Mastigocladopsis repens PCC 10914: one gene and its partner. The protein of the gene in region 2 interacts with the protein of the main gene of each other region in a pairwise test. Links are inferred from orthologs where the notes say so. Each region holds a gene or a part of one and is shown on either strand. Other genes may lie near its edges.

Region 1 (11,659 bases), 190 kb from region 2 along the record:
TTTTTTTATTCTCCTGGCTAACAATGCAACAAAGCCGTTGTGATAAATATGGATGTCCTCCTGTCCACTCCAGCATCCATCTCAGCACCTGTTGCACTTCCTCAGTATGCAGCCCCAGTCCGTCACCCAGAAGTTTTGCTTCTTCAAACGTGAAATCAGTCAAGTCAACGCGCTGACCAATATTAAACGGTGTACGCTTAGGATCGCGTATCAAATCGCCTGGAGTTGCGACACCAATCAAAACAAAGGAAAGACGCTGATACTCTAGATTGGAAGCGCGAGCAACATAGAGATAGCGAATAGCAGCAAAAAAATCGTCAGTAAAATCTAGGCTAAGAGTCGTATCAATTTCATCAACAAAAATCACGACAGATGAAGCAACTTCTTTCAGCAACACATCCTGAAAAAATGAAGTCAGCCGCTGCGTAAAACCCAGATGAGAGCGTTCTTGCCACCACTGCACTACATCTGTATCCAGCATCAAGGTTCCTTCAATAATTGTAAGTAACCCCAGATACCATTGTTCCGCAGTCACCTGCACGCCCACCTGCGTCAAATCAATCGTAACCGTCTGAATTCCTTCTTCTGCGAGTTGTTCAGCAGTCCGCACCATCAGACTAGATTTACCCATCTGGCGTGAGGTGAGGATGTAAGCAAACTTCCTTTCTCGACACAGCGCCAACAATTCCTCATCCGCTTTGCGGGGAATGTAGACACCATTTTGGTTGGCTTGCACAGTACCGCCAACAGTGTAGATGCTTGAGTTACTCACGCAAGTTCTCCCGGAAATAGTTGGCGTAAAGCTGACAGCGTGGCAAAACTACCCGTCCTTCCTCGCGCACCAAACCCGCACCCCGCAACCGCCAGAAGATACGCTTATCGTCGCAGGTATTCTGACGAATGATTTGCAGCAGTCCTTGGATCAATTCTGTTTTATCATGTAGCAGCGAGAGATGCCGACGCAGATGCTCCCCAAAAGGACCACTATCAGCAGTCGCATTGGCAAACAACTCAGTCGTGGAAGTTTGCTGACTCGCGACTAAATAAAGCGCCCGACGCACCAAATAAGGATGCCCACCCAACAAAACTATCAATTGTCTTTCCTGACTGGAGTTGAGGGGTGAACCGTGACGGCGATTGAGGTCAGTCACTTGTTCTGGTGTAAAATCTTGTAATTCAATCACCTGCCCAACATTAAAAGGTGATTGGTTAAGGTCGTCAATCAGTTGATAAGGTTCCGTGGAAGTGACCAGCGTCAAATCCAGCTGCTTCCATATGGGTGTTGTGGCGCGGCTATTGTGCCAACTCCGTAACATTCCAAAAAAATCATTGCGGAAGTCAGCGTCAAAAACCTTATCCACCTCATCCATCGCCAAAACAAGAGGCGTTTTGCCCAACTCTTTTAAAATATGGCGTTGAACATAGCGCGTGCAACGTTGGCTGTTCCCAAGCGGCGTCTTCCAATACTCCTCCACTCGGTCTTCCATTTCCAATTCATAAGTCAGCCAGCGGCAAAACCGCTGAAAGAAAAGTTCAGCATCTGTCAGGGCGGCTTTGTCAAAAAGTTGGAAATCCAAAAAAGTAACTCGCTTACCCGCGTTCACCGCAGCTTCAATTGCGCGAATCAACAGCGAACTCTTACCAACTTGTCTGGGTCCTTTAATCGCAATAGTAACTCCCCGCTGTGCAATTGTCCTGATGGCAATAGCATCCGATGGACGTTCCACATAAAACGCAGATTGAGTGTCCATCGTTCCTTCTGGCATTTCCAACGCCACTGGCTGTGCTGAAGCAAAAGGTCGAGGTAAGGGTGAAGGTTCACTCGTCTCAAGTAAAGCAGCTTTGGCTTGCGCCGCATCAAAAGGCAACTCTCCACCTGAGATAGCTTGTGTCAACTCTGCTATCAGCCGTGGCGTATCCTCCGCACTTTGCCAAAAAGCCCAGTTGATATCGTTAAGGTAAGCACTCAAAGGATACTGGAATGGTTGCCGATATGCTAAACGCACCGGGAGAATAGCGGGACGCCCTCCCTGCACTTGTGCAAACTCATGCGCCATCCGGATTTCTTGCTCAACCATCTCGCTGTGAACTGACCGCGCCGAAAGGAAAACGATGAGAAAATCAGCTTGACGAATTTCCGCTTCGATGCGTTCAGCCCAACGCGTACCTACCAACATCGTCTGGTCGATAAAGACTTCGTGTTGTTGCGACAGCGCTTGAAAAATTTCTAAAGCGACTGGTTGATCTGGCTCAACATCACGCTTATAACTGATAAAGATGCGTTGGCGCGTTGTCTTCTGTGCAACGGGACTATTGAGTGATTTTCTTTTAAGCACAGGGGTTTGGTATTCCTTCAAACCAATAAGCTGAGAACAACCCAAATCATAGGCAAACTCCACCTCTTCCCCAGCCGCTAAAGCATCGTAAAACGCCACCGCAAAATTAATCGCAGCCTTATCTCCTATCGTCGAATTCATACCAATCACATACTCAATGTGTTGGCTAATCGCTTCTGCTTGCACCTCTGAATAACAAGCGTTCAGCAGAACACACTCAACCCCTTTTCTAGCAAATAGCTTAAACATACCGGAGAGCGCATCTGCCTGCACTAACGCTATTTGCCCCGTGTCATCTTCCAACACAATGCCATCTTCCCCAGCACCGTGTCCGCACAAGTGTACAATCTGGGGTTGAGTGTCCAAGATTGCTCGGTAAAAATCGCGCGATCGCCCTTTGGGCGGCTCCTCTGGAGCATCGCACTGCCCATTTCTGCTCTAATTTAAACTGCTCCCGCTTGTTTGCGCGTCGCAATCCCTCATCAATTTCCCGTACCTCTTCATCTAGTCGTAACGCAGAAGTTTTTCTTGGATTCGCCGCCAAGAGCAAAATTGTTTTGACACACGTGTTATTACTCATTAGCGAGTATGAGAAAGTTTGAGAATTTACATATTGACAAATTTATTGAGATATGTATAAAACACCGATTCAGCACAGTGCAATATCTTATTGATACCTATTATCTTATAGAGAAAAGCAAAATCAACTTATGCGGTCTATTGCTCTTGGTGACCTGGTACGAAGAAACTTGACTACCAAATCTTTGATTTGGTGTGGGAGGATGTCACACCCACCCTCCTCGTCACCCAGTTTTACACCTTATAAGGGGTAGGTTGAAAACCCCGTGGCTATGCCTTCGGCACGCTGCGCGAACAGCCCGGGGATGAAAACCACAACGTAGGCTTTAGCCTACCGTGATGTTTGGTTTGGGAAGTTTAGAAATGTATTTCCGAACCAAGTCAGACATTGAACAACCTTGTTTTTCCGCTTCTTGTTGTAGTTGAAGGAATTCGTACTCAGATACTCTGATATCTAGCTTTTTTGTTCTTGACATATCCCGCCAATTGTCAGTACAATCAAGTATAACAGGCACGGTAATCAACCTGTATAAAAACCTAACTGCCTAACGGCTTTTCTGTTCCTTGACAATTGAATCTATGCGGTTCTACTGCATTGTTCTAGTTTCCTCCTAGCAGTAGGTAAAAGATTCATAGGAGCTAGACGAATCAGAATTCTGAAACGATTTGTTTCAATCTAAACAGGACTTGCAAAAAATGCAACTACCGAGGGGCACTCGGAAAGTTAACGCTTGGGGAGAGTCCCACCTCTGGGTTAGATGACGCAAGGAACCTAATCTAAGTGGTCTCAATGAACCAAGAATCCCCAAGATTCCGAACAAATGAGCGTAGCGAAATTTGTTCAGCCAGGGGAGTGTCAATTCTCTAAAAAAGCCGCCGTTTCCGCCTCTTCTCAGATTCTTCTTGCAAGGGTACTACTTCAGCTTCACTACTCTCGCGTGCTACCCGAATTAGCAAACCAGCTGCTAGCAAACTAGCAATCATTGAATTCCCACCATAACTAAACATGGGCAAAGGCAAACCAGTAGTAGGCAAAGCTCCAGTCGTAACTCCAATATGGAGTAATGATTGTCCCACCATCAAAATTGTCACGCCAATCCCCACGAGTCGATATACTGGATGCTTTGCCTTGAGGGCTACAACTAATCCTAGGGTGGCGTATAAAGCAAGCAGTAACAACAGCACCATACTACCAACGAAACCAAACTCCTCAGCAAACACTGCAAAAATAAAGTCAGTGTCCTGAATTGGTAAATAAAACTGCTTTTGTTGAGAAAGCCCAAACCCAGCACCCCATGTGTTACCAGAACCCACTGCCAGTAGGCTTTGCACCAACTGGTAACCATCCCCACTCGCATCAGCCCAAGGATTGAGGAACGACATCACCCGTTTGCGCTGATACTCTCTAAAGGTAACACTGAGTATAGCTAAAAATACTCCACCAACAGCTGTTCCTCCTAGGTACTTGTAAGGCAATCCAGCTGCTAGGGCAATCAGCCAAATCGTTATGCCGCAAAGTGAAGCAGTACTCAAGTTGGGCTGTGCCAAAATCCCTAGAATGACAAAACCGAAAATACCGAGCCAGGTGAAGCGAACGCGCCAACTCAGTCTATCCCACTGACCAAAAAGTTGAGCACTTTGCAGCACTAAAAAGGGCTTAATTAACTCGGAAGGTTGAATCGGAACTGGTCCGACGAGCCTGCGAGCCGCACCAAGTTCTGTCTTTCCCACTCCTGGAACCATGGTGACGAAAATTAATCCCAGCAGCAGGAAGATAAACCAATTGGATAACCCCAAAATCCTACGCAAGGGCAAATGAACAACAATATTGAATACTATTAAACCTACTAGCACCCATAGGATTTGACGCTTAAAGTAGTACAGCCCATCATGGTGACGGACATCAGCTACAGCATAGGATGCCGAAAATAGCATGACTACCCCGACAAACAGCCAAACCATTGTTAACCAGCGCAATAAACGCGCCTCTAATGCCCAGCTAGATACGGAGTTGTCAAATAATGGAATCAAGCGGCGTAGATTCACGATGAATAAAATTAAGGTCTAATCGTTCGAGTTGACGTTAATGATACCAAGTAGCATTCAAACAAGAGATGACTTTTACACTTGGAAACGTCCTGGAGAAGCTTTGACTACAGCTTACACACAATTGCCGATTAAGCGGTTAATCAGCGTTTAAGCAGAAGACCTATGGCGCGGTGTATGTACGCTCCCACTGGCTCATTAGTAGGCTTGAAGACCAGTGCGTAAAGCATGATTCCGCTCATCAGGTCAAAAACTATATTACTAAGTTTCGAGATTGGTTAGGCGATCGCAAGAACCCGGCAGTAGCCGCGAATTCGTATCGGCTCAATAATTTGGTTTGTAATCCCTTCAGTACAGTTAATCTGTCTTTGTTGGGAGTTGTAAAGTAGACCGTATACAAAGGGTTACACACTACATTGGTGGTATAGTTGACTCCAGCAACACGGGCACCAGTCTGGTCAAACTGCTGCCAGGGACTGCTAGCTAGCCCAGCTTCATAGATTTCACTTTTCTCGCTTTCAAAACAAGGGTGGTTTTTGATCAACAGGTTGGACAAATGCCCTGCTGACATGGAGATGCCAATATCCTCTAAAAACTCTAACAGTTTGCCTTGGGTCATATTGCCTCCATAGTACAAACTAATCACCAAGGCTTTTATTCCCGGGCCAAATTCTCCAGAGTAACCTAGTGGTAGTTCTGCCAGATAAGTTTTTCCTTCAGACGGCGAATAGTATTTCTGTTTACGGAATAATACGTTATCGGCTGCCAGGGTGATGTCTTGAACGATTACTTCCTCGTAACCTTTGAATTGTGCATCTGCTGGCAGTCATTCTAAGGGATACTCCAGTATTTCTTCTCGGTCTATTTTTAGATGAGCATTTTTGCTGCCCTTGGAGTGGTTTTTCAGAGTCTTTCGTTCTTCTTCTGATGAGTGGTTGTTTGAGAACCCTCTCGGTTTTTTGGCTTTGATGTCTGGCTGACCCTGTTCTCCCTTGAGGCGGTTGTTTTCGTCTCTTAAGCGTTGGTTTTCTTCTCGTAACTCTTTTACTTCTGTATGTAATTGCTCTATCAGGTTCAGTAGTATCTCTACTGTTTGACGCAAGGACTCCTCTGCAATTTCCTTCGGGTTGATGGTTTGCACTAAAGTCTCTACTAACTTTTCACTCGATTGCTTTTGCGTCATCTGTCATATTCTACGACGCTATGTGTTCCTCGCTCATTTTTTTATTTTTCTCGACTACCCCTGTTTATTGAGCCGATACTGATATATGACGACTTGATGAAACGCCAAGGTCTACTGTATAGGACACAACAAATGCCAAGACCCTCAGCAAAATTACTTAGAAGTGACATAGGAGAAAAGTCATGGTTGGATTTAGTACTTTTAATCTATGACCAGGACGTTAGATTTGGTACTTTTACCCCATGCTCAAAAAGAATGTAAATTCCTATGATTGTGATGTTGAACTCAATAAATTGGTAACGAGGTCACAATGAAACTCAAACTTATGATGATGTTGTCTTCAGTCATTGGGCTTGCTTTTGTGGCTGTTCCCTTAGGCGTACAAGCTTTACCCAGTGCGCCAAATCAAGTTTTGCAGGCGCAGAGGTTTCCACAACAAGGAGCACCCGGTCAACGTCCAAATATAAACCTGAGTGATGACCAAAAAGAGCGGTTAGAGGAGATTAACAAAGAAACCCGCGAAAAAATTGATGATGTTCTCACATCAGAACAACGACAAGAATTAGAAGAAAAGACAGCTGCAATGAGAAACCGTAGAGGTGGAACACAGGGTGGGTTTGGTGGACCAGGTGCTCCTACTCAGGCAGGAGGGGGCAATGATCCTTTTGCCCAACTGAATCTGAGCGACGATCAGAAAGAAAAAATTCAAGAGATTGTGCAGTCGTCTCAAGAAGAAGTGAAATCGGTTTTAACTGATGAGCAGCGCGAACAAATTGAGCAATCTCAGCAAAATATGCCAAAGCGACCTCAGTGATAATCAACCTGACCTTTACTTCAAAAATGTCCAAAACCTTCTGTATCAGTCTCTCTAAAGACCTTAATTGTGTAGAGGGAGTATAAAGGCTTTCCACACATTCCACATGTATTCCACATGGCTTTATAACTACATGACTTTACCCCATCTTGCAAATGGGGTTTTCTTTTTTGATGCCACAAAAAAGAGGTCACTTGACCTCTTTACAACTCCCTACAATTTGAATTAGGTCTATATTAGGTCTAGAAGAATTACAGCAACCCAGTGTTGGCTCCCTGCTTACCAGTTGCCAACTCTACCTTAACAATTCTGCCGCCCATTTTTTGAATCCGCTGCTGTTCGCGGAACCAGTTTTCGTAGGGAACGAGCTTGGTGAAGAAAGTGTTTTGCAGTTCACGCTGGGTACGAATCCGAGTTTGGCTAGGAACACAAGCAGTAACCTTAAACATCCGCATGATGTTAAATCTCCTATAGTGATGTGAAAACTTTTTTATTTCAAAATTGTGAGTGCATATTTTTATCTAATCATTCAAAGGCTGGAAATCAAGCATCAATACTAGACCCTTAACACTCATCACACATCATCTTTAGCAAGATAAGCGATTAAACGTTCTAGCACTCACGATTGATTTCCAGACCTTAAGGGAGCCGCACTTAAATGATTAAGTGCAACCTAGCTCTTAGCTCAAGCCAGAGGAAATATAGTCGAAGTAAACACCCATTTCCTTACCAGCATCAGGACCTACCAAGCTAGCGGTAACTTCCTTCATAGCTTGGATAGCTTGCACGGTAGCACCGATGGGTACACCTAAGGAGTTGTAGGTTTCTTTCAAACCATTTAGTACGCGCTCATCCAGGATGGATGGATCGCCAGCCAACATAGCGTAGGTGGAATAGCGGAGGTAGTAATCTAAGTCGCGGATGCAAGCAGCATAGCGACGGGTGGTGTACATGTTACCGCCGGGACGGGTGATGTCAGAGTACAGCAGGGACTTAGCCACAGCTTCTTTTACAATTGCAGCGGCGTTAGCAGCGATGCTGGTCGCAGCACGTACGCGCAGTTCGCCAGTTGAGAAGTAGCTCTTGAGCTTTTCTAGAGCACCAGTGTCCAAGTACTTACCTTGAACGTCCGAAGAGTTAATAACAGCGGTAATTGCGTCTTGCATGTTGTTATTTCCTTATTTCCAACCGTATTGCAACACTTCTGTTTCAGCAGGGAAACAGGTTTATCTTATTGCATCGCACCGACTAGGTAGTCGAAGTAAGCGCCTGCTTCACCAGCGTCTTCAGCAGACAACAGTGATGCAGCAACGTTCTTCATAGCGTTGATGCCAGAAGCTACACCATCGATAGGAGTACCGAGAGACCTGTACATTTCACGGACGCCGACAACGCCGATTTCTTCGATGGGGGTGACATCACCAGAGACAACTCCGTAGGTGATGAGGCGCAGGTAGTAATCCAGGTCACGCAAGCAGGTAGCGGTCATTTCTTGACCGTAAGCGTTACCACCAGGAGAAACAACATCAGGGCGCTTTTGGAACAGTTGGTCACCAGCTTGCTTAACGATACGCTCGCGGTTGTCAGTTAAAACTTGAGCAATGCGGAGACGACGCTCACCACTGGTAACAAAGCCCTTGATCCGATCCAATTCGCCGGGGCTAAGATAACGAGCTTCTGCATCAGCATTCACGATGGCTTTCGTGACGATACTCATTAATGGAGTCCTCCAGTACTAATGAAACCAGAATGTTAAACTGGTGCGAATTTATTGGTTAACGGTAGCTCTGTTTTCTCGTTTTTTTAGACACAACAGCTTTGGGGCTGCTGCATTTAGTACATTCCGAGTCTGCTTGAGTAATGACTAGTACACAAGCTTCTAAACTCAACTACCTTCCGGAATTATTTTCGGGCATTCTGTTGAGCAAATATGACTGCTCTTAACACTTTGTAACATTGCTTTTCATGTTTAGTGTCATGCCCACATCCTGAAAGCAATGTTAAGAAAGTTTGCGGGTTATTAAAGCAAGGGAAGATAGGGGAGTAGGGGAAGACACGGGTGCAAATTCCCCCTTGTCCTCCTTGTCCCCTTTTCCTAGCTTTAACGCAGGCTAGACCGTCCCGTAATCACAGCAGGAGATAAGCTAGACCAGGACTGCTTCACCAAGTCAGCCGCCGCCTTCACGCTACCGAGGTAGTTACCTGCTGGTAGGGATGGGAAGCGACCATAAGGCACCACATCCTCACCAAAGTACCGAGCATACTCTGGGCTATCTACGATCGCCTCTACAGCGGCTCTTAAACCGCTATCTGCCAGCAATTTGTTGTAGGAGCGAATTTCCGCTTGGGTGGCTGGTGCGCGTCCCAACAGGTGACGGAAGAGGAACTCAATCACCTTGGTGTTGGGATAGGGCGTGTAGAAGCGCTTGCGATAGATTTCTGAGCTAGCCAGTTCACGGACAAATTCCCGCACAGAAATTTCGCCATTCCGCAATCGGCTATCCAAGTCAGTACGACGGAAGTAGTCAGGAACTTGACCACTAAACACATCCAGCACCTGACAGTAAATGGCGTTTATCACCTGTTGCATTTCTGCTTGGTTTGCGCCTACCGTCATGCGGTAAATGCGTGCGGGTTTGCGGCGGTTTGTACCCACACCCACTTCAACCGACTGTCCACGACCATCGTTGAAGGAACGACCCAGTTCTATAAACAGCGGCTTGCTCTTGTCCATTTCACGAGCCTTTGCTGCCATGTCTGCGATCGCCTTCGCCAAAATCGGCATCTTGGCAGAATCCATCCGCGCTTGCACTGGCTCAAAGCTGGGTACGACCACTTCCTTACTTTGCTTGGTCAGCTGGTTGTACAACTTCTCAGTATTCGGGAAGTTCGCCGCTGGCAAGGTTGGGAAGCGGTTATAAGGCACCGTATCTTCACCAAACGCTTGGAGATACTCAGCGCTACTGACCATTGTCTGAATAAAGGCGCGAAGTCCCTGACTTGCAAGTATTTGATTATACTTCCGAATCTCCGCTTGGTCAATCGGCGCACGACCCAAGAAGTGCTTGGTTCCTAATTCGATAACCTTAGTGTTGGGGTAAGGTGTGTAGAATTCTTTCTGGTATAGGTTAGAATAACCCAAGCTTTCGATGAATTCCTTCACAGTGATTTCGCCATTACCCAGCCTGCTTTGTAGTGCGGTGAATTCATTCTGGGCAACGTATGGTGCAATATCGCGCTCGAAAATCTGACGGTAAGCAGCACCGATAATAGTTGCCACAGCACCTTTATCGTTGATACCTGCCACCAACTTAAAGATTTTCCTTTGTTCGCGCTGCTTGCTAACTCCTTGGTTAATGCGGAACTGAATATCTGGTTCCGTCCGCATTTGTGTCACAGTACCGAGTTCTACAAAGCGCGGTGTTTCTTCCTTCTCAACCTTCGCGCCAACATCCTCACGAATGCTACCAACGCGCAGTTGTCGCAATGCTACACCTTGGGGAGTCAGATACCGTTCGTAAGGAACTGTATCTTCACCAAAAGCTTCGCTGTACTCTGGGCTATCGATGATGGCGTCTACCACCCCGTAGAAGCCCTTCTTGGAAGCGATGTCAAAGTATTTGTTGTTTTCTTGACGACCGTAGGTCGGACGACCTAACAAGCGGCGGTGGATGTACTCATTCGCTTTACAGACATAAAGCGGAGTCCAGTACAGCTTGCGGAACAAATCCGACTTTGCCAAAGTACGGATAAACTCTCGCATCGAGATTTCGCCGTTTTCCAGCTTGATTTCCGCAACTTTCAGGCGCTGACCTTCGTAAACATCGCGACCGAAAACTTGCAGGTAAGCTGCCCGAATCACCGCTTGAGTAGAGCTTTCAGAGAATTTAACGCTGGTTCCTCTGGGTGATTTTTTCCCTCTTGTCCCAGGTAGCTGATCTAAGCGGAACACCTTTGGCCCGAGAGTACCAGGAAACTCACCCCGCGCTCTAGGATTGCTGTTTTGGTTGTTAATTCCAGGACCTTGGTGAATCAGGATGCGCTTGGTATCCTTACCAAAAGGAGCTGGACGAGTGCTGGGGTTCCTGGTTTCTTTCGGGAAAATTGCCCCAAACTGAATTTCTAGTGGGTCGTTACCAGAACCATAGGGATGCTGGTCAGGGAGGGGCTGATCGTAATCAGCAAAAGTTGTGAGAAACTGAGGGACTTTGCGGAAAGGCGCACTGTAGTTAAACAGGTCTTGCTGTGGTCCCCAGTTGCGGCATTCTTGCGCCTCTTGACCCAGACCCCGGATATATGGGACTGTTTCTTCGCCAAAGTAATCGCTGTATTCCTGAGAATCTACCAAAGCATCGATTAAACCTGGCAGACCGCCTCGGGAAACAATATCAAAGTATTTTTGGACTTCTTCCCGGCTACTTGGTCCGCGTCCCAAGAAGTGACGGAAAGCAAGTTCTAGGGCACGGCTGTTGATAAAAGGCTGATAAAACTGTTTTTGGTAAAGTGGAGATTTGCCAAGGCGGCGGACAAATTCTTTCATCGAGATCGTGCCGTTCTTCACCTGAGATTCCAGGTTAGAAATCGACTGACCGTAAGCACGGGTAATATCGCGCTCAAAAATTTGCCGATATACAGCTTTGACGACCTCATTTTTCTCGGCTGCTGACAACCCAGGCTTCATCACAAACTTGGGACGCCGTT
Region 2 (11,747 bases):
GATTGATGTAAGCTTCAGCATTGTTGGAACTCAGCTCTATGGAGCGGGTGTAATCTTCAATAGCGCCACTGTAATCTTCCAACTCGTAACGCGTCTTACCCCGGCTGATGTAAGCTTCAGCATCCTTAGGATTCATCCTTAAGCACTGATTATAATCTTCCACTGCGCCAGTGTAATCTTTTAGCATAAAGCGAGCATTACCCCGGCTGATGTAAGCTTGTGCATTGTAAGGATTAATCCTTAAAAATTGGGTATAATCTTCAATAGCACCACTGTAATCTTCCAACTCGCAACGGGTATTACCCCGGCTAAGAAAAGATTTGGCATTATCAAAACTCAGTCCCAGAGACTGAGTGCTATCTTCAAGCTCATAGCGGGCAGAACCTCGGCTAATGTACCTTTCAGTATCGTTAGGATGATGAGGCAGAAACTGGGTTTTATCCTCAATTAGACCGTTGTAATCTTCCAACTCAGAGCGAGCATGAGTCTGGCTGATATTGATATCAATATCAACATCGACATGATTGGGATGAAGCCCTAATGAGTAGGTTTGATTAACAATTGCCTCTTGGGGATTAAGTTCAGCGCAGATAAATCCATTGTCGCCAGGAACGACATAGTCAGGATTGATATGCATCGTATTGCTGTAATCCGCAATTGCTCCCTTATAGTCTCCAAGTTCAAAACGGAGCAGCCCCCGATTGCAGCGAGCTTCAACATCGTTAGGATTAAACCGCAGGTACATATCAAAGTCTATCATTGCACCTTTGTAGTCTCCTAGCTTTTGACGGGCAAGCCCTCTGTTGTAGTAAGCCTTGAAACCGTTTGGATTGAGCCGCAGGAACTGGTTAAAGTCTGCAATGGCTCCTTGGTAGTCTCCTCTTTGAGCCTTTTCCTCTCCTTGGCGATACAAGACCTCAATAAAATCCTGCTGGCGACGAAGCTGTGCTGCCGCCTGCTGCCGTTGAATGATAGCGCGTGATAGAGTTGCGGCATTACGCCGCAACTCAAATTGTGCAATCACCTGGTCACTTAATACCCGTAGTGCTTCCACCTGTTCCAGGCTCAAATCTCGGGGCACTACGTCTATAACACACAGCGTTCCAATCGCAAATCCCTCAGGTGTAACGAGGGGCGCACCAGCGTAAAAACGAATATTGGGGTCGGAGGTGACCAAAGGGTTTGTTGCAAACCTGGAGTCTGCTAACGCATTGCTGACCACTAATGGTCTTTGTTGCAAAATACTATAGGCGCAGAATGCAACGTCCCGGCTTGTTTCACACGCTGTTAAACCCACCTTCGATTTGAACCACTGCCGATTCCCATCGATAAGGCTAATAAGCGCAATTGGGGTACGACAAATTTGTGTAGCCAAAAAGGTGAAGTCATCGAAGACTTTTTCGGCAGGAGTGTCGAGAATTTGATACTGGTGAAGTGCATTGAGCCTAGCTATTTCATTGTTAGGCAGGGGTGGTTGTGAGTTCATCTTTTTTTGGTAAACCTTCAAAGGCTGGTTTGATAGAGTGAACAATATTGAGATGCACCTTGTTAACTCAACAACAGGTAGTTCTTCTCAAGTAGTGTCGTGCTTCAAGGGCGAGTTAGGGACACTCAATCTACCTGCACAGCAATGGGAGCGAGAAAGCTATTGGAACTGGCTTACAGCTTGATGTTAAAGCAGTTACATTAATCTTCTCGTAAAAATCAGATCCAATTATTACTCATTCCGGATTTAGTGCTCAATAATAATAATTGTAGGAAATAACACATTTATTTGTTAATTTAAAACTTTTAAATATTTTACATCTACTTTAAGATAGATTTTGGAGGACGAGGTTGTTTCCGTCTCATGTCAATTTCTCCGGTCATTAGACCTCTTGCATGAATATCTAGTACCCCACCCTCATTACGGTTCAGTTAACGGTGAGCCGTTACCCTAAAGGGTATTGTGAATCTTTTGAAGAAAAGTATTAATCTTTTCTGAAAATTTTTGCGGATTCCTTGACCAAGCAAACAATCCAGCGCGTAGGGTCGGCAATGCTGCCTACCCTACTCCATCATTTATTGTTCACGTTCGCGTACCGTGCCGCAGGCATACCCGAGTGCGGTGTACGTAGGGCTTATGATTTAGGATTGCTATATCAGGAAATTAAGAGAAAAAGTTTGACATTGTTTTCAATTTGAGAAACCCAGTTTCTATAAGAAACCGGGTTTGTGAGTGTGGTTCTATTCGCCTATATTACAAAGTTGTCATAACTTGAGCTAACTCGTTAGATAAATCTGCTCCAGATTCCTGGGACTTTTGAAATAAAACCCCAGCTAAAAAGTAATAATCACCAGAATAGAATGCCATTTTATTTTTTCGTAATTCCTCTATGTGATTTTTAACTTTTAGCTCAGAGCTATAGTATCCAAATTTTAAAGGTAAAACTATAAAATTTGTCACCCTGTAACCGTTCGCTCTAGCATGATGAATTGTACTTTCTGGATTAGAAAAGCTAGAGACTAAAAGGAGTACATTCTCATAACCTAATGATAAGAGTTCGTTGGTAATTGTTGCTCCATCTGTGCCACCAAATAAGAGTGGCATACAAATATCTTTATCTGGTGCGGGAAGATACGGAGGATTAGCAACTAGATACTCAGCTTCTGTTTGAGAAGATTCAAACAAACATGAATTATGGATTATATATTTTTGTCCGAGATTATATTCGTCGATTGTTAAATTAGCAACTTTCCAGGCAGAAGTATTTAATTCAAATCCATGTATCACACCATCAAACCTGTTTTTCAATAATGAATTAATAACAGGTTTCCCATCTCCTGAGCCAAACTCAACGATACACTCAGATTGTTGACAATTGCTCAAAACAAAATTGTCCAAGCAGTTTGAGTAAAAATTGGATTCTTCAGGGCAAAAAAAGATGTTCTTCATTTGAGTTATCCAGAAATTCCATTGGTTGAACTTTAGGCAGGTGATGCCCACCCTATCAGCTATCTCTAAAAAGGCAATGAAAAAATGTTCCTTTAGTAAACAACCTGTTACCAAAGGAATAAGTTGGTAGATGAAGCAATTAAAAAAGCAAAACCAAGCGCTTTACATTATGACTCACTCAATATGGCTTGCTCTGCGACGCGTATAGAGCGCACAACAGCTTTGGCAGCGCGATCACCTGTGAGCTTTTCTTGGTCGTATCCCAGCACCAATTGCCATGCATCATCAGGGTACATTTGGGTCAAAGGCAAAGCCACATCATCCAACATCCAACGTCCGTGGCGTTCATCTTCCCGAATGTGCAATTCCCAATAACCCATCGCTGCGTCCGATAGTCCCAGTCGTTGCGCCGCCGCAAGATAGTTTCTGTAAGCTGCAGGTCCCGCCACCTCAAAATAAGTCAGCCCTCCACTGTAACGCAGAAAATGACGCTTGCACTCGGTGAGGAGGAAATTATGATTAGCGCAAGCCAGCACCTCCCAAGGAACTAGATCGAAGTATCCCTCTGGTTCGGTGTTCATCCCAAATTCAGCCAGCATTTGGGCAAAAAATGTAGAGTGTTTACGAGAAAAACGTCCGTTGCCGTACTCTTCCAGCAGGACTCGCACCAGAGTACACTGTACTTGATTAGCAGCACCACCCAAAATGCGGGAAAGGCGACTACCTTCAACTAAACCGTCAAATGAGCCAATAGCCAGCAAGTGACGGTAGCCAGCCTCACTCATTTCCTCACGGATGTAGCGGCTGTCTTGCGACAAAGGCGGATCTAAATCGTCAGCACAGCGCTCAATGAGAGCTTGCTTAACATCTAATTGTTGCAATGCAGCCACATCAATTTGTGCGAGTTCCCACTCTTGGCAAGCTGTCTCAATTTGGTCGCGCACCTTATGCAAGTAAGGAGAACGCTCGTTGATGTAGTGGCGGAGGTCGTCGTACCAAAACAAATTTAACCGATTGATACGATAAAGTATGCGCTGGAGAAAGCAGTGAGCTACATCATCACCAGCACCATTTTGATAAGCTGCACGAATTGCTACAGAGAGTGAGCTTTCAAACTCGCTCTTTAACGCAGGTTCTGCATCTAGTTTTTTGTCCAAATTATTTGTTGCGAGCAGTTCTATAAATTGCTGCTCAACACGCGCATAGTTTATATCTATTTTTTCTTTTTCTTTTATTTGTGTACTCTTTGTTTCAACCTCGGGGAGAGGAGACATCACGAAATTGCTGTGCATGGAATACTTGGCTAGTAAAGGCAGGCATGAAATTATTTCAACTTCTACTATTTAGATTTCCATTAAGTAAATTTAAGTACCTCTCCCACAAGTGATAAAGAAAAATTAAGTTTATGATGAAAGATTCAGTCTAGAGGGGCAGATGGGCAGTGGAGGGAGTAGAGGGAAATAAACAGATAAATTTGACTTCCCCCACTCCCCTACTTCCCCTACTCCTTACTGTTGGGGACTAGCAGGTGCTTGATTGATAACCTTACTAGGTGGAATCTGTTCAATGGTAATGAGTGCTTCCATGACTGACTTAGCAATTGGTGCGGCTACAGTACTGCCATAGGCATTTTCTCCTCTCGGGTCATCAACCAATGCCAACACCACATAACGAGGGGATTCTACAGGTAAGATACCCACGAAGCTGGTAATTTCAGATCCGCTGATGTAACCACCAGCGGAACTGGCTTTTTGGGCTGTGCCGGTTTTGCCTGCGATGCGATACCCAAGAATTTGCGATGCTTTTCCTGATCCTTCATCGACTACACTCTCCATCATCTCTACGACCTTTTGGCTGGTGGTGGGTGAGAATATTTGGCGCGATGCATCTCGATTGGGTGAATAGTGGACTTGCCCTTTGGTGTCTATCAGCGCCCGGACTGCGTGAGGTGTGACCAATTTGCCCCCATTGGCTAAAGCTCCATGCATTTGCACCAACTGTAACGGTGTCAGCGAAAAGCCCTGACCAAAGGAGGTAGTTGCTGGTTCGACAGGCGAGGCAAGAAATTCTTCTTGACTTTTTAGCTGACTGCTAACGGTGAAAGGTAAATCCGTATCATCAACGCTTTGTCCTAGCCCTAAGCGTTCCAGCCAACCGTAGTAGATTGAAGGCTGCAATCTTTGGATGATTTGAACCATGCCTATGTTGCTGGAGTGTTGCAGAATTTGAGCTATGTTTATCCGCCCGTAACGTTTGTTTTCGGCATTCTTAATTGTTCTGTCAGCCACTTGAATGTAACCGGGGTCATTGAACACATCATCAGCTTTAATAACGCCAGCTTCTAGGGCAATAGCCACATTTAAAGGTTTGAAAGTTGAACCTGGTTCATACAGGTCTGCTACCGTCCAGTTTTTAAATAAAGAGATATCGGCTTTAGAGTATTCATTTGGGTTATAAGTGGGATGAGAAACCAGGGCGAGTAGGGAACCATCCCACGCATCCATAACAATGACTGCCCCCCGCTTTGCCCGGTACTTTTCCATTTGTTCCTTAAGAGCAAAGCGGGCAACTCGTTGCAGGCGGCTGTCGATAGTCAGTTGCAGGCGCAGGTCATCAGAACTGAGAAAACCATCTGGAGCATAATCGCTCATCAGCGCCCCATTACCTGCTCGGCTTAACCGTATTGTCTGCATAGAACGTTCTAGCAACTTCTCTTGGCTGTACTCCACACCAGCCTGACCGCGACGGTCAACATTGACATAGCCCACCACTTCTGAAACCAAATCCTGCTGTGGGTAGAATCGGGAGTATTTTTGAATTAACTCTAAGCCATTCAGGTGTAATGAAGAAATGCGATCAGCAATTTCTTCTGGTAAGGTAGAGGCAAGTGTAATACCGCTTTTTCTACTTTCAAACTTTTTTTCTAACTCAGTAGCGTCTCGATCCAGTATTGACGAGAGCTGTTCTGCCATCTGGTGATTAGAATTTTCAAAAAGTTTGGGATGGGCGTACAAAGTATATACAGGACGGTCAATTGCCAGCAAATCCTTATTGCGATCCACCACTGGGCGACGGGGCATAAAAGGTCGCAAATTCACCATTTGCTGGTTTCGCGCCTTTTGGGTTAGCTTTGGACCACTTACGATTTGCAAGTTGTACAAGTTAACGGCCAACCCTACCCCAGCCGCAATGAGAAAGCTCCAAACAATGAATAGTCTGGGTTTAGTCTTGGATGTTTGTTCTTGAGTATGGTCAGCAAGTTTGCTGTTGTACTCTCGTCTCGAACCCTTGTGCTGTCGCCTTGTCAGTGCTGGTTTCGGAAAGTTAAATTTTCTAAATTTTGTTCTGCCTGGTAACTTTTGCATTGTGTGTTGGTTGTTGGTTGTTGGTTGTTAGTTGTTGGTGAGCCACTGCGTTGCAAAGCGAGTAGTGTAAGCGCTTCGCGTGAGTGCGTGTGCGTGCCTCAGGCTTAGGTATACCCGAAGGGTTGTTCTACTAACCCTTTGGATTCACCAGTAGTGCGGGAGGGTTTCCCTCCCGCACTACTGGTTCACCACTAACCACTAACCCTTCGGGTATCTCCTCCCCAGAGGCTGCGCCAACGCCAGTCGCCAGGGCGCGGGAAAGCCGTCATTCGCGCTGGCTCACCACTAACTTTTGACTAATATCCCACCGGATTGGGAGTTTGCTGTTGTATTTCTGTTGGTGTTGTGTTGGGTGCAGGGTGAGCCTCAACAGGTGCAGGATTCACAAACATCATCCTTGAGGGAGTTGGAGATACCAATTTGGCTGATGGACGTTCTGCTTCTTGTGCCATTTTGTTTTTTAGCACCTCATTGGTTGTCATCAATTGGCGCTCATGGCGTTGCAAGTTTTGCAGCTTGCGGTATGCTTGACTCCAAAGTTGTTGGGAATATACTGTCCAACCATAAACAACAAGCGTTGTAGCCACCAACAAAAACGCCACAATTGAAGAATGACGATGTAAGGCGTATAGGCGCAGCAACCACGAAGGTACAGATTCAGCAGATGGCATCACAGGGACGGTTGGCGCTTTTTGTTTGCTTAACTCTGGCACGGATGTTGTGGTGTATGCCTTGGGACTGGAAGCTTCAGTTGAGTGCTGCCGTGCAGAGACTGATAAATTTTTTGACGAATGCCTTTGTTTTCCGGAGTCTACTGATGTAGACGAGGCTCTTAGAGAGGCTCCAGGAGTACTAAACTGCCGTGTCTGTGGGGCATTTTCTGGTTGGGGGGACGCTTTTTGTCGGTGAGCAGAGTGCCGTTTTCTGCCACTTCTAACTGCTGTCCGGAACCCACTGCCCGTTGCAGAAACATCTGATTTGCGAGCAAGAGTCATAATTTTTGGGATAGAAAATACTTTATTCTAGATGATTGTCTGTTTTTGCTCTGGTTATCATTGCCTTTCGGACAATAATCACAAATAACACCCTACACCCAATCAATATATTCTGATAGGTAGGCGCATCAATCTTCGCATCTCCAAAATACTCGGTTTCTCAAAGAAAAAGTATGGCAACTCATTGCCACCACAAACAAGAGTATGCCAAAAAAATTGCAGTTTTTGGGATGATATCCCAGTTGGCGAGCAAATTTAGTGATGCTACCCTGAATAATTAAGTTACCTTACAAGAAGCTAAAACATTTTGCCTGAATCTGTAATCTCAAATCACTTAAAAAAAAGCAACAAATAGGGTATCGTATTCAACAGGCTAAAATTGTTCTAGGCGCAATTGGTGAAAGAGGAGTTATGAAAATAAAAATCCTTGGTTTTGCATTAATTCTAGGTCTGACCGCAGTTCTCGGAGCTTGCGAAGGTGGTGGTGGCGGCGGCGATACACCTGCGGGTGGGGGTGCTGCTACTTCACCTGCTGAACCAGCAGATACTGGCGCTACCCCACCCGCAGGTGGTACCACAGCGACCCCTCCCGCAACTGCCACCACTCCTGCCAGCCCAACTACGACCCCCTAAATAGCAGTTTTAAAACAGCCAAAACAGGTTCTTGCAGAGATCCTCACTACATTGGTTGAGTTGACCTCCGGGATTTCTACAGAGTAGATGGCTGAGTTCTGAGAGTGCAAGAGTGCATAAGTTAGTCACGCTCACTGACAATTTCTCTTGACAATTCCCTGTACTCCTTTGTTGATTTGGAAAAGTGACCTGGTAGTGACAATTGAGCTTGCCAGGTTCTCACAACTACTCCCTTAAGAAACCCGGTTTCTCTTTGAAACCGGGTTTCTTAGCAAGTCAGCTTTTGGGGAAAGGTTCGGTTCACAGGTGTCACCCTAACAAAGGCTGCCTATGCAGTCTCTGCCTTGCGGGCTTTGTCTGTTTAGCCGAGCAAGTTGAGTCATCGATTCCTAATTTTTTTAATTCAGATAAATAAATTTTTGTCAAGCATAATTAGATACATTTTCCCTGTCCTTAAACCTCACTACTAACGACAATCTGCCTCCAGATAGTTATTGTTGCAACTTTAATTAAGTATATTTACTAATGGGCTATAAAGCCTTGTCTTATGGGAAACGGTAACCTTGCTATGAGAAGTAAATTTAGTTTGCATACATCATATGCATCTAAAAAGATTTTTGTCGTCTTGTTTATTTAGTTTATTATCTGGAGCAGGATGCAGTTTACAACAGACTCAAGCCATTAACTCGCAAGAACAAGAGACTCAGACCATCGGTTGGGTAGAGAAAGCAAGGATTCCTGGTGTTGAGAAAGAGGTCAAAGTAAAGCTTGACACCGGTGCGACAACAGCGTCTATGTAATGCCGAAATTTTAGAAAAGCCCGATAAAGACTTAGAATCCGGCGGAATGATTAAATTCCGATTCACAAATGGAGAGGGAAACAACGCAGTTTTCGAGCGTCCTGTTGTGCGGTGGGTTCGCATCAAGAATCGCGAAGGCCAAAATGGTAATTTACGCCGTCCGGTGGTGTGAATGAAATTTTGTATTGCAGGTCGCTGGATTGAGGAAGAGGTGAACCTTGCAGAACGAGACAATTTCAACTATCCGGTCTTAATTGGACGCAATATGTTGAAGCGATGTTTTCACTGGGAGGACAAAGCGATAAGGCAATCATTGAATATGCTGTACAGTTCGATCCGGTCTTTGATGAAATTGCCTATCAAGGTGTCCCCGATATCCGGGTAATTGTCTACCGAGGTGTACCAGCAATGGCAATGTTGCGTCTCCCCACGCGGGCTTCTGACGGTAAAGCTAATTTGCATAGAGGTGGGGTCGGTGTTGGAATTGACCTTGCAACTGGTACAACACTGGCTGGTATCCAGAACAACCGCTATATTGAGAACCATCCGGAAACAGGGCATTTGTTGCGCGATCGCCAAATTCCTCACTGGCAAACGATTCTGGAGATGGCTACCAAGTTAGGCGACAAAACAGAGTTTGGCTATCTCGGCGTTGACATTGTTCTAGATCAGGAAAGAGGACCACTGTTACTGGAGATAAATGCTCGTCCGGGTCTTTCAATTCAAATTGCCAATCGAGAGGGACTGATTAGGCGACTTGAAGCAATTGATGATGCTTTACCAAAACTCTTAGGAGTTCAAGAAAAAATTGTGTTTGCCCAAGAAGCATTTGCCGTAGAAACTCGTTCTCACCTGGCTCATTCAGCACAACCTGCCCTTGAAAGCTACCCAAATAGCTAACGGCTATACTGTACTTAACTTATTTGCCGCAGTCTAGGCGGTACTCAAGCAAGGTAAGGAACGTACAAGGTGGCTCACTCTTTTCTCATTGAACCTGGACGCTGGACTCTACAAGGAACTTGGCTGGAACGTAATAGTATGCCAATCAGCGTCAAGGGTATGACCTTGATTGCTTGGAATCGGGATAATTGGTTCACTATGGCGACCAAGCTCATATTTCCAGATAGCGATGGCGTTCGCTCGGAAATTGCCTTGCAATACAAAGGGCGTCTAGATCGTGGGGAGCGCCAGTATGCTTTCCTACTGCAGCATAATCTCTTGGGACAAATGGAAGGAGAAGGCTGGCTTGGTCCAGAAACGATTGTACAGCGGTACTGGGGATTGAGCGATTCCCAACGTCGTAGTGGCTTTGAAACTCTCCACCGAATTTCTGATAACATCTACTACCTCACCAGTGGTATCTTAACTGGTCATTTTTTAACCAGTACGATGGAAGCTAGTTTAGAACGTCAATCAATTTAGTTAGTTGATAGTTGATAGTTGGTAGTTGGTAGTTGTGAGTTGTAAAAAACATTTATCCACTATCCACCACGTTATCTCCCTGCTGAAATTTGGGAAAACTAAATAAGAACAAAAGTACGCGATAGTACAAAATTTTCCAGTGACTATACTCATCTCGCACGGTTGTATTAATTTCTAACCCACAACACTAACAAGTTGTCTGTTAGGCAGAAATCTCTGTGGACGTGTTAAACATTTACCAACTACCCACTACTTTTCTATGTCAGACCTCAACATTGGTCGAATACTGAGCAAACGCTACGAACTTCAGCAAATAATTGGTGCTGGAGCAATGGGTAGGGTTTATCGTGCTAAGGACATTTTGTTGGGAGGCGTACCTGTTGCTGTTAAGTTTCTTGCTATATCAATCCAAAATCAAAAAATACGAGTGCAGGAGCGTTTTGAGCGAGAAGCGAAAACCTGTGCCTTACTTGGGCAAAAAAGCATCCACATTGTCCGAGTCATGGACTATGGCGTAGACGAGAATAATACTCCGTACTACGTTATGGAGTACCTGGAAGGAACAAATCTCAGCGATGTCATCCGCAAGCAGCAACTGTCTTTACCAAGATTTTTGAGCATGGTGCGTCAAATTTGCTTGGGGTTACACTGCGCTCATGATGGTATCCCAGTTGATGGCAAAATCTGCCCGATTATCCACCGCGACATTAAACCGAGCAATATGCTGGTCATTCCAGACCCCAGTTTTGGCGAATTAGTCAAAGTTTTAGATTTTGGTATCGCTAAGTTACTACAGTCAGATAGCAATTGCACTAACTATTATTTAGGCACTCTAGTTTATTCTTCTCCTGAACAAATGGAGGGCAAGGAATTAGATAACCGTTCTGATATTTATAGTTTGGGAGTGATGATGTTTGAGATGCTTACAGGTAAAATTCCTCTGCTAGCGCCAACTCACTCTTTTGGAGCATGGTATAAAGTACACCACTATCAACAACCGCGTTGCTTCGCTGAGGTTGCTCCCGATCTACAACTACCGAAAGAGGTAGAAAATTTAGTTATGAGTTGTCTAGCCAAGACACCAAACTCACGACCCCAAAGTACTGACGAAATCCTCAAAATCCTGGCATCTCTAGAACTGCGTTATGGCACACGCAAAGCTTTGCCCAGCATTGATGTGCCTTCTACTGCCCTTCCTCCAGCACAGGCAGACGTTGAACACAAGACAAAGGCAGTAATACTAGCCTCTGGATTAGTTGATGAAATTGCAAAGCAAGCTTGTTGGCCCCCAAATAAACCCATTGCTGATATTGTTTTTCCCAGTCCCCTCTGTTCCAATGGGCAGGTTTTACCAGCTTTGTGGGTCATGCTACCACATTTAGAAATTCAAAAGCGTTTGGTTTGTACACGCTACAACCAATTTCTTTTCATTACTTCTCCTCACCCCATGCTGCTGTGGATGACTCTCATTTATAACCGCAGGCATGGTGCCAAATGGTTGCCATACTACCTCGACCTGAAAACAACTTTTGGGCAAGAAATCACTTGCTTACTGGGACAAACAGGTTTCTACCGTATACTGTTCTTCGCTCGAGAG

What was found.
Region 1: the proteins of MAS10914_RS0118155 (region 2) and MAS10914_RS0117265 interact in binary tests that used the Escherichia coli proteins (3 or more experiments, as listed by UniProt). The link is inferred for Mastigocladopsis repens PCC 10914 from one-to-one orthologs.

Annotation. Positions count from the first base shown.
Region 1 is NZ_JH992901.1:3,386,530-3,398,188, forward strand. The notes cover bases 2,871-5,769. They hold MAS10914_RS0117265 (FtsW/RodA/SpoVE family cell cycle protein), read right to left. Parts: upstream 4,962-5,769; coding sequence 3,780-4,961; downstream 2,871-3,779. Other genes in these bases: MAS10914_RS35640 (hypothetical protein), read right to left, coding at 2,871-2,916; MAS10914_RS36655 (plasmid mobilization protein), read right to left, coding at 3,242-3,391; MAS10914_RS30435 (hypothetical protein), read right to left, coding at 5,215-5,580. Also shown: MAS10914_RS0117255 (WD40 domain-containing protein), read right to left, coding at 1-772; MAS10914_RS31650 (AAA-like domain-containing protein), read right to left, coding at 765-2,702; more of MAS10914_RS35640, read right to left, coding at 2,629-2,870; MAS10914_RS0117275 (hypothetical protein), read right to left, coding at 5,788-6,144; MAS10914_RS0117280 (hypothetical protein), read left to right, coding at 6,455-6,958; MAS10914_RS0117285 (phycobilisome linker polypeptide), read right to left, coding at 7,210-7,413; apcB (allophycocyanin subunit beta), read right to left, coding at 7,639-8,124; apcA (allophycocyanin subunit alpha), read right to left, coding at 8,190-8,675; MAS10914_RS0117300 (phycobilisome rod-core linker polypeptide), read right to left, coding at 9,060-11,659.
Region 2 is NZ_JH992901.1:3,579,447-3,591,193, forward strand. What follows is about bases 3,873-6,859. They hold MAS10914_RS0118155 (peptidoglycan D,D-transpeptidase FtsI family protein), read right to left. Parts: upstream 6,301-6,859; coding sequence 4,444-6,300; downstream 3,873-4,443. Other genes in these bases: MAS10914_RS0118150 (iron-containing redox enzyme family protein), read right to left, coding at 3,873-4,227; MAS10914_RS0118160 (hypothetical protein), read right to left, coding at 6,597-6,859. Also shown: MAS10914_RS0118140 (tetratricopeptide repeat protein), read right to left, coding at 1-1,486; MAS10914_RS0118145 (class I SAM-dependent methyltransferase), read right to left, coding at 2,240-2,935; more of MAS10914_RS0118150, read right to left, coding at 3,103-3,872; more of MAS10914_RS0118160, read right to left, coding at 6,860-7,295; MAS10914_RS0118170 (hypothetical protein), read left to right, coding at 7,707-7,928; MAS10914_RS35670 (hypothetical protein), read left to right, coding at 8,706-8,900; MAS10914_RS30460 (sugar-transfer associated ATP-grasp domain-containing protein), read left to right, coding at 9,005-9,628; MAS10914_RS0118185 (hypothetical protein), read left to right, coding at 9,698-10,150; MAS10914_RS0118190 (serine/threonine protein kinase), read left to right, coding at 10,410-11,747. UniProt on the Escherichia coli protein: Essential cell division protein that catalyzes cross-linking of the peptidoglycan cell wall at the division septum. Required for localization of FtsN.